4 regions of the Leisingera methylohalidivorans DSM 14336 genome follow, and region 2 is predicted to be linked to each of the others. Evidence: riboswitches for the same ligand, from Rfam matches in the RefSeq annotation. Region 2 holds a riboswitch; each other region holds the start of a gene.
The links. Region 2 has a riboswitch for cobalamin ahead of METH_RS02515 (hypothetical protein). Riboswitches for the same ligand answer to the same signal wherever they lie in the genome.

Region 1 (3,491 bases), 380 kb from region 2:
CGCCAGCGCCGCGCCGCAGGCCCCCGCCACCAGCGCCCGCGGCAGCCGGTAGCTCCAGATGATGCCCTGGTCCACCGGGTCGACGGGCAGGCCCGCACCGGCCAGCTTGTTGGCCAGAACGGACAGCACCAGGTCCGGCGCAAGCGGGGTTTCCCCGATCATTGCGCCAGCCAGAACCGCCGCAATCAGCACAGGCAAGGCCAGGCAGGCACCCTTGAGGCCCTGCCATGTGATTGCGGCGGCTGCGCTCACTGGCTGCTGCCGATCACGCTGAGTTCGGCAGCCAGATCTTCCAGCGCCGGAATGGCGCGGATGGTGGCATCCATCCCCTGGGCGTCCATCACCACAATACGGTTGTTCCTGACCGCATCCATCTGGCTCGCCACCGGGTCCTGGCGCAGGAACTCCAGCTTCTTCTCGTAGTCATCCGCGGCAAAGCGGCGGCGGTCCATGCGGGCGATGACGATCACCGTGGGGTTGGCCTTGGCGATGGTTTCCCAGCCGACGGTCGGCCATTCCTCGTCGGTTTCGATGACATTGCGCAGGCCAAGCTGCTGCATCATGTAACCCGGCGCGCCTTTCTGACCGGCCACAAAGGGATCGCTTTCCATTTCGGGCGAGGAGAACCAGAACAAAGCGGAGGCATCTTCCAGCGCAACCTCCTGTGCCTTGGCAACCGCGGCGGCCTCGCGGGCCTTGTAATCGGCAACCAGTTCGGCGCCCTTATCTGCTTCACCGAAGATTGCCGCCAGCTCCTCGATGCCCCGATACAGGCTGCCGGTGGTGAACATCCGGGTGCGGGTGCCGTCGCCGCCGGTGGTGTTGTCCTTGCCGGCGCAATCGGCGGGCATCACATAGGTCGGAATGCCCAGATCATGGAACTGCTCACGCTTGGCCACGACGCCTTCGGGGCCGACATGCCATTCATACTGCGCCGCCACCAGCCCGGGGCGCTTGGCCACCACGCTTTCAAAGCTGGGATCGTTGTCGGCCAGCCGCTCGACCTTGGCGTTCAGGTCAGCGTATTCCGGCAGGACGTCGTTGAACCAGACCGAAGTGCCCAGCACCTTGCCGCCCAGCCCCAACGCAAAGAGCACCTCGGTCGCCGCCTGGCCAACCGTCACCGCAGACACCGCCGGCACCTCGAAAGTGACCGACTGGCCGCAGTTTTCAATTGTGAGCGGGAAGGTGTCACCGGCGGCAGCGCTATGTGCCGCAAGGGTGAAGGAAAGGCCGATCAGGCCGGAACGCAGAAACATGAATTTCGATCTCCAAGTGTCAAGGACCGGAGAACGGGTGAAAGGGCATTGACCGGTAAGGCTGAGGGCCTGCCCCCCGCCTGCGGCACCGGAAAGCGGCGGCGCATCTTACCGGCAACCTCCCCGGACAACCCCGCCCGGTGTGTTTCGGTTATCACCGGCAGGTCTCCTGACTGGCGGGTCAATGACTGTGCCGTCTTCCCGGACCGTTTCGGCCCAGTGACGTCCTGGCACAGCACTCGCCGCCTACAGTTGCGGGGGCAGTTCCGTTTGGTGCCGGCAGGCACCGCGGATTCCCTCTTAGCCCTTTCGGGACCGGTCAGGCGCGGGTAGCGCATCACCTCCGTTGCGGCAAGGGAAAGTTTCGCTGCGGCCGCAATTCCTCGCCCTGCGCGCCGCTGCTGCAGGCAGCCTGCGGAGGCGGCTTCCCCAAGGCACCGCCTGGTGGAAAACCCAGCTGCAGCTGTTTCATAGGGGGCACGCCTGTCAGCCGCCTGCCGGAAGAGCGGGGCTGCGTATTGCGCTGATGCGGGCCGGCAGCCCCGGCCTGCCCGGCCGGCCGGCGCTGAAGGCCAAAGGCGTTAAGAAGATGCCCGCCTGCGTCTCCATCGGCCCCGGCCTGAGCGGGGCAAAACCTCCGGTTCATTGCCCCGCCCTACTGCCTCCGGTTTCAGCCCGGCCTTCAGGACCCGAGCGGGCCCGGGCCCTGGATTGGTTCAGACCGCGTGCCAGAGCTGGAACAGCAGCCCAACGGAAAAGGCACCGGTGAGCGATAAGCCGAGGTACAGTGCAAAGACCTGCGGACGGGCCAGCGCCCAGACGGCCATTGCCGCGGGGATCGAGGTCACACCGCCGGCCACCAGAAAGGCGAGGCCCGCCCCCGGCGCCATGCCCTGCTCGATCAGCCCGCCGACCAACGGCAGCGCCGCATAGCCGTTCAGATAGGCAGGGACACCAACCAGTGTTGCTGTGATGATCGGCAGCAAACCCTCACCGCCCAGGGCGGAGGTCACGGTCTCGGCCGGGATCCAGGCCAGCATCAGGCTTTCCAGAATGAAGGCCAGCAGCAGCCACTTGGCCAGAAACAGCGTCGTGGTCCAGGCGGTTCCGGCGAATTTCGCCCGGCGCTCCGCCTCGGTCCAGAATCTCCAGACCACCGGCTTGGGCGCGCGCATTTTCGCCCCGCCGCAGCCGCCGTTTCCGACACCGTCGCGCAACGCGTCCTGCAAGGCGCCGCCCTGGTTCAGCAAATGGACAACCAAGCCGCCGAACAGGCCAAGGCCAACCGCGGCGGCGGTCTTGGCCACCGCGAATTCAATGCCCAGAACGCCGGCAGTCAGAAAGAACATCGAGGGATCCATGATCGGCGACGCCAGCCAGAATGCCATGACGGCGGACAACGGCACCCCCATAGCCAGCAGTGCTGCGATGAGCGGGATCACTCCGCAAGAGCAGAACGGCGACAGCCCGCCCGCCAGGGCGCCAAGCGCAATCATCAGAAGCGGTTTACCGGTGAAAGCCTTGGCAACCAGATTGTCCGCGCCAGTGGCGCCGGCCCAGGCCGCGACGGCAATGGAGAACAGCAAATAGGGGGCCGTATGCGCCAGCGCGGCTGCGGCAAAGACAGCACTTTCTGCGGATTGTGCCGGATCAAAAATGACCAGCAGCAGCAGGATTGCGGCAGAGGCCAGCCAGACCCGCTGCTCTTGAATGAACCGCCAGACGGATGCGCCTGGTCTTGGGGGAACGTTGGTTGCGTTTGTCATTTCTATATCACCAGATTTATAGTTATTTTAAGTCGAAGAAGACAGCTTTTCACCTCACGCGCTTTCCTCTCTGACAGTCAGGGTCACACCTGTGCAGCATTCGGATGTCAGGAAATTCACCACCCCCTGCATGACGGGGTAATCGACCCGGTTGAACACTTCACGCCCGCGCTTTTCCTGCACGACCAGCCCGGCATCCACCAGTGCCGACAGATGATGCGCCAGGGTGGAGGGTGCCAAGCCCAGATGTCCGGCAATCTCGCCGACCCGCAACCCATCCTCCCCGGCTTTCACCAGCAAGCGGAAGATGGCCAAACGGGCATCGTGGCCAAGGGCAGCAAGGGCGCGGGCGTTGTGGCTTGATATCGTCATGACGCTAAAATAACCACAAATCCGGTTATGTCAAGATGTCGCCCGGCATGAGACACCAAGCTAAGCTGCCCGGCCGCAGGGCGCCTTGACCCTA
Region 2 (3,491 bases):
GCGCGGTAGGGCCAGGGATGATCGTGGTGATGCACCAAGCCGCCCGCAACCACGATCATGCGGGCGACGTCCTTCAGGCCATCCTGCAGGGGCATCAGCATCGCCCCCAGAGAATGGCCGATCACCCACAACGGCACGCCCGCATAGTGCCGTTGCAGTTCGGCCCGGGCAGCTGGCTGATCTTCCAGCGCCCATTGGGCCATTGTCGCGCCGGAATGGCGCGGATGGCCCCGCGCCGAGTCTCCGAAATCCCGGTAGTCATAGGTCAGGCAGGCCACCTGCTGCCCGGCTGCCAGCCAGCGCGCGAAATGCCGGTAAAAGCGCTGCGGCACCCCGGTTGCGCCATTCAGCACCACCGCGGCCCGCGCCCGCCCCGCCGGGTGGTACAGCCGCCCGGCCAGCATCGCATCGCCTGCGGCAATGCGCAGCTCCTCCACCCGGATATCCGCGGTGTGTTCTGCATGGCTGTCCAGCATGGCACCCTCCTAGACCGATTGGTCTATTCCATCACTGGACCAATCGGTCCAATGCTGTCAACCTGCCGGTATGACTGACGTGACGACACCCTCTGCCGCCCCGGACGCCCCTGCCCCCACCCGCGAACGGCTGCTGCGGGCGGCTGCGGGCCTGTTCCGCAACAAGGGCTACAGCGGCACCGGGCTGGCGGAACTGCTGGCAGCGGCCGGAGCGCCCAAGGGTTCGCTCTACCACCATTTTCCCAATGGCAAATCCGACCTTGCCCTGGCCGCAGCGGATTGGGCGTCAGGGCAGATGCTGCTGCTGATAGAGGCGTCTTTCACGCCGGCGCCAACCTTCCGGGAGGGGGCCAAGACGGTCTGCTACAAACTGGCCAAGCTGTTTGACCAGCAAGGCAAATGGAGCGGCTGCCCGGTCTCTGCCACCCTGTTCGAAGGGCCGGAGAACGAGGCGTTCCACCAGCATGCCGCGCATCTGTTCGAGGGCTGGATAGCCGAGACCGCCCGCCACGCCCGCCGCCTCGGCCTGCCCGAACCCGAGGCCCGCGCGGCGGCCGAGAACTTCTATATCCTGCTGCAGGGCGGCTGGCAGCTGGCCCGGGTGCGGCGGCAGTCGGATGTGATCCGGGGGCTGTATTTGCAGCTGCAGAAAAACGATTGACGACTCGCGGAAGAAACCGCTACCGCTTGTGGCGATGGTTCCCGTGCCACAGAATCTTGTGTCCGGGATGAAAAGGGAACACGGTGCGGCCTGCGCATAAACAGGCCAATTCCGCGGCTGCCCCCGCAACTGTAAGCGGCGAGCGACCCCGATAGAGCCACTGGCCCGACAAGAGGCCGGGAAGGATCGGGAGAGCGACGACCCGCAAGTCAGGAGACCTGCCATCAGACGTGTAACTCGAACCCGGGCGGGGTGTCCGGACAGGGTCTGATGGCTGCGGCGGCTGTGATCCGTCTTTCATCCGAACTCTTGTCCCCATGACCCCCGTGCCACGCGCGGAGGGCGCAGATATGATGTGGACGGACCAGACGCATTTCTATGCGGCAACAGATTGCAAGTATTTGGGGCGGCCCTGCCCCGCAGCGGAGCGGATGATCGCCAAGCTGGCCGAGGCGATGACCAAGGCCAAACCGCTGACCCAGGAGGATTTCGAGATCACCGGCACCACCGCGCTGGACGGCTGCCCGCGCAACTGCCCGGCGCAGTTTGCTGCCAGCCATGACCGGATCCGGCTGTATTGCGGCGTCGGGGAAGAGGCGCCGCGCGAGGGGCTGGACCGCTTCGCCGATGCCATCCTCAGCCGTGACGGCACCGGCTTTGCCGCCTCCAAACTGGACACCCGCCCCTGCGCGCTGATGGAGGCGCTGCCGAAAACCGCTGCGGCGCGGCAGGCGGAACAGATGCTGGCGCTGTGAAACCTGAGCTTTGAGGGCAGTGCCGGACCCCGGGCGGGCGGAAGCCTATGCGGTCTAACCTGCCGCCTGCCCCGCGCAGGCCCAGTGCAGCTGCTCATCCGTTTCCACCGCGCAGGGCCGCACCGCCCGCAGCCGGGCCAGCGCCTGCGCCGGATCCTCGCCGCCTTCGATCATCAGCCGCAGCACCGCCATACCGGACCGCCCGCAGCCGCCCCGGCAATGCACCAGCACCCGGCCGCCGCCCGCCAAAGCCTGCCGTGCGGAGGCGCTGGCGGCCGGCCATTTCGCTGCCACGCCCGGCGGCGGCGCCTGAAAATCCGGCACTGGCAAATGCAGCCAGCGGCAAGCCATGCTTTGAAGATCAATCCCCAGCCGCGGCACGCCTGCGGCTGCGTGCTCGACCTCCGTGGTCATCGAGATGACCAGCCCCGGTTTCCACTGATAGATCTGAATCAGGTCATTGCGGTAATCGCCGCCGCCGCCGGGCAGCGGGCATAGCGCCAGAATACCGCCGCCTGCTGACAGCGCGTGGATGGTCAGGCCTGCCGGCGCCGCGCCGTCCTGCGCCCCAGGTCCCGGGATGTCTTCAGATCGCATACCGCCTCCTTAGCCGTTGCGTTCCTGCATTTCCCCCCGCAGTCCTATGCGTCCGCAGCCTAGCGGCTAAGCGGGCAATCCCAAAGCGCTTTTGCTGTCCCGGGACAGCCCCATCGGCGGTGGACGAACGGGCTGCGCTTCAATACCCTGCGCGGAACGCGGACGCCCCGCATCCCGAATCCGGCACGAGACATCATGAACGATACCCCCAGCGGCACCCCCGGCGCATCCGGCCACTCCCAATACCAGGTTCTGGCCCGCAAGTACCGGCCCGAAACATTTGCCGATCTGGTGGGCCAGGACGCCATGGTGCGGACGCTGAAAAACGCCTTTGCCGCTGACCGGATTGCCCAGGCCTTCATCATGACCGGCATCCGCGGCACCGGTAAGACCACCACCGCGCGGATCATCGCCAAGGGCATGAACTGCATCGGCGCCGACGGCCAGGGCGGCCCGACCACCGATCCCTGCGGCCAATGCGAGCATTGCACCGCGATCATGGAAGGCCGCCATGTCGACGTGATGGAGATGGATGCCGCCTCGCGCACCGGTGTGAACGACATCCGCGAGATCATCGACTCGGTGCAGTACCGCGCCGCTTCGGCCCGCTACAAAATCTACATCATCGACGAAGTCCACATGCTGTCGACCAGCGCCTTCAACGCGCTGTTGAAGACGCTGGAGGAACCGCCTGCGCATGTGAAATTCATCTTCGCCACAACCGAGATCCGCAAGGTGCCGGTGACGGTGCTGTCGCGCTGCCAGCGCTTCGATTTGCGCCGGATCGAGCCGGAGGTGATGATTGCCCTGCTGCGCAAGATTGCCGGGGCCGAAAACGCCCGGATCGCCGAGGATGCGCTGGCGCTGATCACCCGCGCCGCCGAAGGCTCTGCCCGCGATGCGACCTCGCTGCTGGATCAGGCGATTTCCCATGGCGCCGGCGAGACCACTGCCGATCAGGTCCGCGCCATGCTGGGCCTTGCCGACCGCGGCCGGGTGCTG
Region 3 (3,491 bases), 1.5 Mb from region 2:
CCGCGCCCCTGCAGGAATGGCACCTCAACCCCAAAGTCGAAGCTGCGGTTTTCCTCCGGTTGCAGGCCCGGGTTGCCGAGATAGGTGGTGGAGCCAAAGGTACTGTTGGCAAACAGCTCAAAGTAAGAGGGATTCACGACGCCAGTTCCCGCCGAGCTGTGCAGACGCACGCCGCTGCCAGCAAATATGTAGGAAGCACTCGCCGTCCAGCTGGTTGCGTCTTCGAAAACGCTGTTGCTGTCGTGGCGCACCCCAAGCTGCAGATCCAGGCCATTGGCAAAGCTGCCGCGGTACTCCAGGGCAAATGAGTTGGTTTCGCGCGCAAAGGCCGGGTTGGTGCTGCTGGAATCCTCTTCCCATTCCAGAATTGCGTTCAGAAGGTGGTCTGCCTGATCTGCCGGCCGTCCGTCCAGGCCAAAGCTCAGCAGGTATTTTGCTGCTTCGGTCTTGGTTTCGGTCGGGGTGCCGCCATTGAAGGATCGGTCAAAGTCAGTGCGCTCCAGCGACAGCCGGTGTTTCAGGCGGCCGCCCAACGTGTCAAGCTCGGCATATACCTGGGCCAGCTGTTCATCGCGGTCGCTGAATTGCGTGGGATCATCCACGACATAGCTGGCCGAGTCCGTTGCGGTGAAAGAGGTGCTATCGCCGTCATATCGCTCGTCCGAGGTGCGGAAGTTGAAGCCAAGCTTCAGCCGGCCGTTGACCAGCTGGTCGCCCTTCAGCTGCAAGGTGTTGCGGCGGATGCCGTCCTTTTCGCCGCCGTCGCCAGAGATGTCGTAGCCGTCGTCGTTGTCATGCGCCAGGCTGAAGGAGACACCGCCGCGTTCGGTGCGCGACGAAACCCGCGCCGAGGCACGGTAGCCGTCCGAACCCGCCTCAGCGCTGCCGCCGTATTCTGTGCCGGTACCGCCGGTCCTGGTGATGATGTTGATCACGCCGGCCGAGGCGTTGGAGCCGTAGAACACCGATTGCGGGCCGCGCAGCACCTCAATGCGCTCGATATTGGCGGTGTCCAGCCCGGACAGGATGTATTCGCTGTCGCCGCCGGAGGCCTCGACGCCGTCAATCAGGATCAGCGTGTGGTTGGCTTCGGCGCCGCGGATGCGGACCTGGGTAAAGCTGTCGCCGGAGCCGCTCACCATCAGGCCGGGAACCGAGCGCAGCGCATCCTGAACGGTGGTGAGGCCGCGGTCTTCGATCTCCTCGCTGGTCAGGACCGAGGCAGAGCGGCCGTATTTCTGCGCTTCAACCGGGGTGAAGCCGCCGGAGACGATGATTTCCCCCAGATCGGTGATCTCTGCGTCCTGGGCAGTTGCGAGTGCGGGGGCGGCGGCGGTCAGGGCCGCGGCCAGGGACAGGCTTGCCTTGCTCATATTCCATTCCTCCCGGCCTGCGCAGCAAGCACAGGCCAAGTGACTGCCCAAGCGGGCAGTGTATTCGAGTTTGGGTCATTGGAAGGCCTTGCCTCCGCAGACGGTGAAAACTGCCACCACTACGGAAATCCGTTATCTACGGCGCGCCCCGCACCGGGATAGGGTGATCATCCTGGCAGGTCTCCTGACTCGCGGGTCGAAGCTTTGCCGCGCCTTCCCGCCCCTTGGGGCAGTGGCATTCCGCAGCATTGCTCTCCGCTCACAGTTGCGGGGGCAGTCACGGATTCAGCGCCTGTTGGCTACACCTCACCGTGTTCCCTTTTACCCGGGTGGTTTCCCAGCCGGACCAGAATGTCCCGACTTAGGCAAACCGGGTCTGTTCTGTCAAGCGGGAGAAAACTCTATCTCGGCTGTTATGGATCGGCTCCAGAGCGGACTGAGCATAAACAATTGCTTCAGGTTAAACGCTTGCGCTAGGAAAATCCCGATGAGAAAATGTGGATTGAACACCAATGGGGCGCCTAAATTCGGGAAACGGTATTTCGAAGTGAAGTTGATGCCGCCGTTCCATCTTTCGCTGAGTTCGAGAGGCTAGACCTTACCACACAGGCAAAGCCGTCTATGTTCTGTTCAGGAGTTAATTTAAGATGGGAAAGTCAGCTTTCGCGCAAGTTGTCAAAGCTGGTTCAGTTTGCGCTGTTTGTTTGCAACCGCGGCGAAAGCACGCTTTGTCCCGCACCCCGGCCACATGATGCCAGTTGCCTGCTGAACTGATGACAAGCGGCAGCTTTTTATCGCGGCGGAGCAGCGAAAATCGATGCCGGATCTGGCCACAGGAATGGAATGAAAATGGCGCTTTTGCGCACAGTGTACACAAGAAGATATCCAAGCAGCGCTTGCAACGGATGGCGGCTGGCAACGCAGCAACAAGTCATTGGGCTTGAATGAAACAGTGTCCAAATCCTGCTCCCGCAACAATCGTTTCCGACCAAGCTCCTGCAACCCGCGGGGGCTTTTTCGATTCAGGCTGACCCAAAGCCAACAATCCCGCTAATTCTCCAATGAGTTCAAGCTGATGTCCGCCAGGCGCATCAGCGTCGGGAATCATCCGGACCTCCGAAATCAGTGCCCGCAGCGACGCCGTGGACTCCCCGCTTCACTTCCGGTGCATTCAGAGACCGGGCGAGGTCTTCGACCATCTCGCGGTAGCGCTCCGAAAGGCTGGGATGCAGCCGCAGGCAGGGGGCTCCGGGCTATCTGCGATGATCGTCTGCAGCCGGGCCTTCGCTTCTTCCAGCTCTGACATCGTTGCCTTCATCAAGGCATGGTGCATGCCGTCTTCGATGGCCTTCAGAATGCCCGCGATCTTGTGTGGCGTGCCCCCATCGGGTGGTCCGGTTTGATTGTTAGTGCATCGTCGGTCTCTGGTCCACTGGGACGATGCCTTCCGGCGCAGGCGGGCGGTATCCCAATGCGCTGTGCGGCCTGACGGTGTTGCAGTGAACCCGCCATTGACCGATTAAGATTTGGGCTTCGCGCAGACTGAAGAAGATTTCCCCGTTCAAAAGCTCATCGCGGAACCGGGCATTGAAGCTTTCGCAATATCCGTTCTCCCAGGGTGGCCCCGGCTCGATCTACGCAGTCTTTGCGCCGGCAGCGGCGATCCAGCCCCGGACTTTCTGAGCAATGAATTCCGGGCCGTTATCCGATCTTATGTATTCCGGCGGGCGGCGCAGAATGAACAGATCAGTCAGCGGATCCAGCACATCGGTTGAGTTGAGTTTGCGATCGACGCGGATCATCAGCGCCTCCCTTGTGTATTCTCCGGTAATGTTCAGTGTCCGGCAGAGCCTGCCATCAGCGGTACGGTCCTGGACGAAGTCGTACGGCCAGACATGGTCGGGGCGTTCAGGCCGCAGACGCACCCAGGAGCCATCGTTCAGCCAGAGCCGCCCCTTTTTCTTCTGCTTTTGCGGGATCTTCAGCCCTTCGCGCCGCCAAATGCGGCCGGCCCGTTTGTGGTTCACATGCCAGCCCGCATTGTTCAGCAAGCCAGTCACCATCCGATACCCATAGCGGCCGTGTTTGCCCGCCAGTTCGATGATGTCATCGGTCAGT
Region 4 (3,491 bases), 1.7 Mb from region 2:
GCGGCGCAAGGGGGGTGTCGAGCGGGTCGGCCCCTGGGGCGCGGTGAACCGGGTGAGGGGGCGATAAAGATGTTCGGTTTTATCCGCCTGATCCTGATCCTGCTGGTGGGGCTGACCGTGGCTTACGGCGCGGTCTCGCTTTACTCGCGCGAGGTGCGGCGGGCGAAGCTCAAGCGCCGCTGGAAAGAGAAGGGGTTGACCGGCGACCGCAGCACCTTCATCCAGCGGGGGCTGAAACAATATGACCGCTCGTTCCGGCGCAAGCTGATCCTGCTGGTTTATATCATTCCGCTGGGGGCAATCGCGCTTCTGGTCTATGTCATTAACTTCATGTGAGGTGCAGCAGATGCGTTTCATCAAATGGGCTTTTCTGATCACCATCTGGGTGCTGTTCGGCGCCTTTCTGCATTACACGCTGCCGCAGTACGATGTGGTGCGTATCGTCAACACCTATGAGGAGCGGCAGGAGCTGAACGACTGGACCAAAATCTTCTGGTCCAAGCCGGACGACCAGTCTGCCGAGCTGATCAACCGCGATGTGCAGTTCATCCAGGCCGTGCGCCCCAGCGGCCGCAACATGGTCTACCGAAATGAGGATACCGGCTGGAACTGGCCGCCCTATTTCAAGTTCGACACCGCGAACCTGTATACCGATGCCAATGACAGCATCTCGACCAAGGCAAACCCGGAATGGGTGGCGGTGATGCACTACGGCTGGCGCAACGAGTTCTTGTCAATTTTTCCCAACGCCGTGACGATCAACCCGGTGGCAGGTCCGGAGGACAAGCCGACCAACTGGTTCTCGATCATTGTACTGGTGCTGCTGGCGGCGCTGTTCTGGGCGGTCTATGTGCGCTGGCGCCGCTTCCGCCGGGCGCGGATCGACCCGATGGTCGAAAATGTCGAGGACAGCCTCTATGCGGCGGGCGATGCGCTCGCCGAGCGCAAGGGGCGGTTCCGGCGCTGGCTGGACAGCTGGAAGTCGAAGTAAGACAGGGCCGCGGAAACGCGGCCTTTTTCAGTTGCGGCGGGGCCTGGCGGAGAGCGCTGTGCAGATTCGCCGGAAACGGCTTTAACCAGCGCTGACAGATGGGGTCTTTGCCGCTTTTTGCATGCAGCGCGCATTTTGCGGCATTGGACAGGTTCGTCTGGTGGCCGGTAATGAACCTGCATGTCTTATTCTGGTTTCGCCGGGTCGGTTTTGTTTCCGATGGCGGGAGATTTTTAGGGCAATACCGCGGATAGCAAGGTGCCGTCCTTCGGGGCGGAGAATTGGGAAGCTGGTGAAACTCCGGCACTGCCCCCGCAACGGTGACCCCGGGCAAGGCATGGCAATGACCACTGAGGCAGGTGCCTCGGGAAGGTGCCAGGTCCCGCCGCCTAAAGGCCCCGGGACAGTCCGGAAACCAGCCTTGCCCTGAAAAACGTCAACCGCGGGCGGCGGCGGGGCGGTTGCAGGCGTGTGGCTTGCAATCTCTCTTCACCTGCCCGCACCCAGCCAACCCGCCGCGGGGTTGCGGCAAAGGAGAGAAGCAGATGCTTCACGATAGCGAGATTCTGGCCAAGTTGATGGCCCGGCAGAAAAACTACTCTCTGGAACAGGCGTTCTATACCGATCCGGGCGTTCTGGATCTGGACTTGCGGCAGATCTTCTACCGCGAGTGGCTGTTTGCCATTCCCGCCTGCGAAGTGCCGAAGCCGGGCAACTATGTGACCCATCAGGTGGGGGCTTATAACGTCATCATCGTGCGCGGCACGGATGGCGAAGTGCGTGCCTTCCACAATGCTTGCCGCCATCGCGGATCGGTTGTGTGCAAGGCCAAGAAGGGCAATTCGCCCAAGCTGGTCTGCCCCTACCACCAGTGGACCTACGAGCTGGACGGCTCGCTGTTGTGGGCACGCGACATGGGGCCGGATTTCGATGCCTCCAAACACGGGCTGAAGCCAGTGCATTGCCGCGATCTGGCCGGTCTGATCTATATCTGCCTGGCCGATGAGGCGCCGGATTTCGATGCGTTCGCCGAGGCCGCCCGCCCCTACCTGGAGCCGCATGATCTGGGCAATGCCAAGATCGCCTATGAAAGCTCGATCATCGAGAACGGCAACTGGAAGCTGGTCTGGGAGAACAACCGCGAGTGCTATCACTGCGGCGGCAACCACCCGTCGCTGTGCCGCACCTTCCCGGAAGATCCTTCGGTCACCGGGGTTGAAGGCGGCGAAACCCCGCCGCATCTGCAGAAGCATTTCGACCGGATCGAAGCCGCAGGCTGCCCGGCGCAGTTCCGCATGGGCGAACGCGGCCAGCACCGGCTGGCGCGGATGCCGCTGAACGAAGGCGCCGAGAGCTATACAATGGACGGCAAGGCCGCAGTCGCCAAACCGCTGGGACGGGTGCCCTTTGCCGATGCCGGCACGCTGCTGAAGTTCCACTACCCAACCACCTGGAACCATTTCCTGCCGGATCATTCCCTTGTCTTCCGGGTGAACCCGATCAGCGCGACCGAGACCGAAGTGACCACCAAGTGGCTGGTGCACAAGGACGCGGTTGAGGGCCAGGACTATGACATCAAGCGCCTGACTGAAGTCTGGATGGCCACCAACGACGAGGACCGCATTGTGGTCGAGGACAACCAGCGCGGCATCAACTCGCCCGCCTACCAGCCCGGACCCTATTCCGAAGTGCAGGAAAGCGGCGTCATTCAGTTCTCCAACTGGTATGCTGAACACCTGACCCGCGCCCTGACCGGCCGCAACCTGATCGCGGCGGAGTAAGCCAATGGGACTGCAGGCTAATTTCGAATCTCTGGACGAAACCCTGGCGTGGAAGGACGACGAGATGCTGGAATGCGTCTCGGTTGTGCCGGAAGCGCCGAACACCGCCACCTTCAGCTTCCGCGCGCCTTCCGGCGCGTGGTTCAAATACCAGCCGGGCCAGTTCCTGACGCTGGAACTGCCGGTGCCGGGCGGGACCGTCTGGCGCACCTACACCATCAGTTCCTCGCCGTCGCGGCCGCTGTCGATCTCGGTGACTGTGAAGGCGCAAGCGGACAGCATCGGCACCCGTTGGATGCTGGACAACCTGCGCCCCGGCAGGATGCTGAAAGCCTCGGGGCCTGCGGGGCTGTTCACCCTGCCCAAGCGCCCCAACGGCAAGTTCCTGTTCATCTCCGCAGGCTCCGGCATCACGCCGAGCCTGTCGATGACCCAGTATCTGTTCGACCGCGGCCAGTCGCCCGACATCAGCTTTATCAACTGCGCCAAGCGCCCGAGCGAGATCATCGCGCGGCGCCAGCTGGAAGGCATGGCGGCACGGGTGCCCGGCCTCAAGCTGAACTTTGTGGTGGAAGAGGACGATCCCTATCAGGTCTGGACCGGCTACCGCGGCCAGCTGAACCAGATCATGCTGGGCCTGATTGCCGGCGACTATCTGGAGCGCGAGGTCTACTGCTGCGGGCCGGACCCGTTCATGCAGGCGGTGCGCGACATGCTCA

Region 1: it holds a riboswitch for cobalamin, as region 2 does, so the genes downstream of both, METH_RS04330 (ABC transporter substrate-binding protein) here and METH_RS02515 (hypothetical protein) in region 2, are expected to answer to the same signal.
Region 3: it holds a riboswitch for cobalamin, as region 2 does, so the genes downstream of both, METH_RS15570 (TonB-dependent receptor plug domain-containing protein) here and METH_RS02515 (hypothetical protein) in region 2, are expected to answer to the same signal.
Region 4: it holds a riboswitch for cobalamin, as region 2 does, so the genes downstream of both, METH_RS14605 (aromatic ring-hydroxylating oxygenase subunit alpha) here and METH_RS02515 (hypothetical protein) in region 2, are expected to answer to the same signal.

Annotation. Positions count from the first base shown of each region.
Region 1 is NC_023135.1:867,661-871,151, reverse strand. Features, by position in the region: gene METH_RS04335 (FecCD family ABC transporter permease) at 1-252, opposite strand, end outside; gene METH_RS04330 (ABC transporter substrate-binding protein) at 249-1,259, opposite strand; cobalamin riboswitch at 1,402-1,594, opposite strand; gene METH_RS04325 (permease) at 1,976-3,025, opposite strand; gene METH_RS04320 (ArsR/SmtB family transcription factor) at 3,080-3,397, opposite strand.
Region 2 is NC_023135.1:486,372-489,862, reverse strand. Features, by position in the region: gene METH_RS02525 (alpha/beta hydrolase family protein) at 1-476, opposite strand, end outside; gene METH_RS02520 (TetR/AcrR family transcriptional regulator) at 547-1,137, shown strand; cobalamin riboswitch at 1,157-1,377, shown strand; gene METH_RS02515 (hypothetical protein) at 1,488-1,892, shown strand; gene METH_RS02510 (protein-tyrosine phosphatase family protein) at 1,947-2,489, opposite strand; gene METH_RS02505 (DNA polymerase III subunit gamma/tau) at 2,685-3,491, shown strand, end outside.
Region 3 is NC_023135.1:3,169,864-3,173,354, reverse strand. Features, by position in the region: gene METH_RS15570 (TonB-dependent receptor plug domain-containing protein) at 1-1,373, opposite strand, end outside; cobalamin riboswitch at 1,531-1,739, opposite strand; partial or broken gene METH_RS15560 (IS3 family transposase) at 2,780-3,491, opposite strand, start outside.
Region 4 is NC_023135.1:2,968,004-2,971,494, reverse strand. Features, by position in the region: gene METH_RS14620 (DUF6638 family protein) at 1-67, shown strand, start outside; gene METH_RS14615 (hypothetical protein) at 70-336, shown strand; gene METH_RS14610 (DUF1523 family protein) at 347-991, shown strand; cobalamin riboswitch at 1,231-1,429, shown strand; gene METH_RS14605 (aromatic ring-hydroxylating oxygenase subunit alpha) at 1,537-2,772, shown strand; gene METH_RS14600 (FAD-binding oxidoreductase) at 2,777-3,491, shown strand, end outside.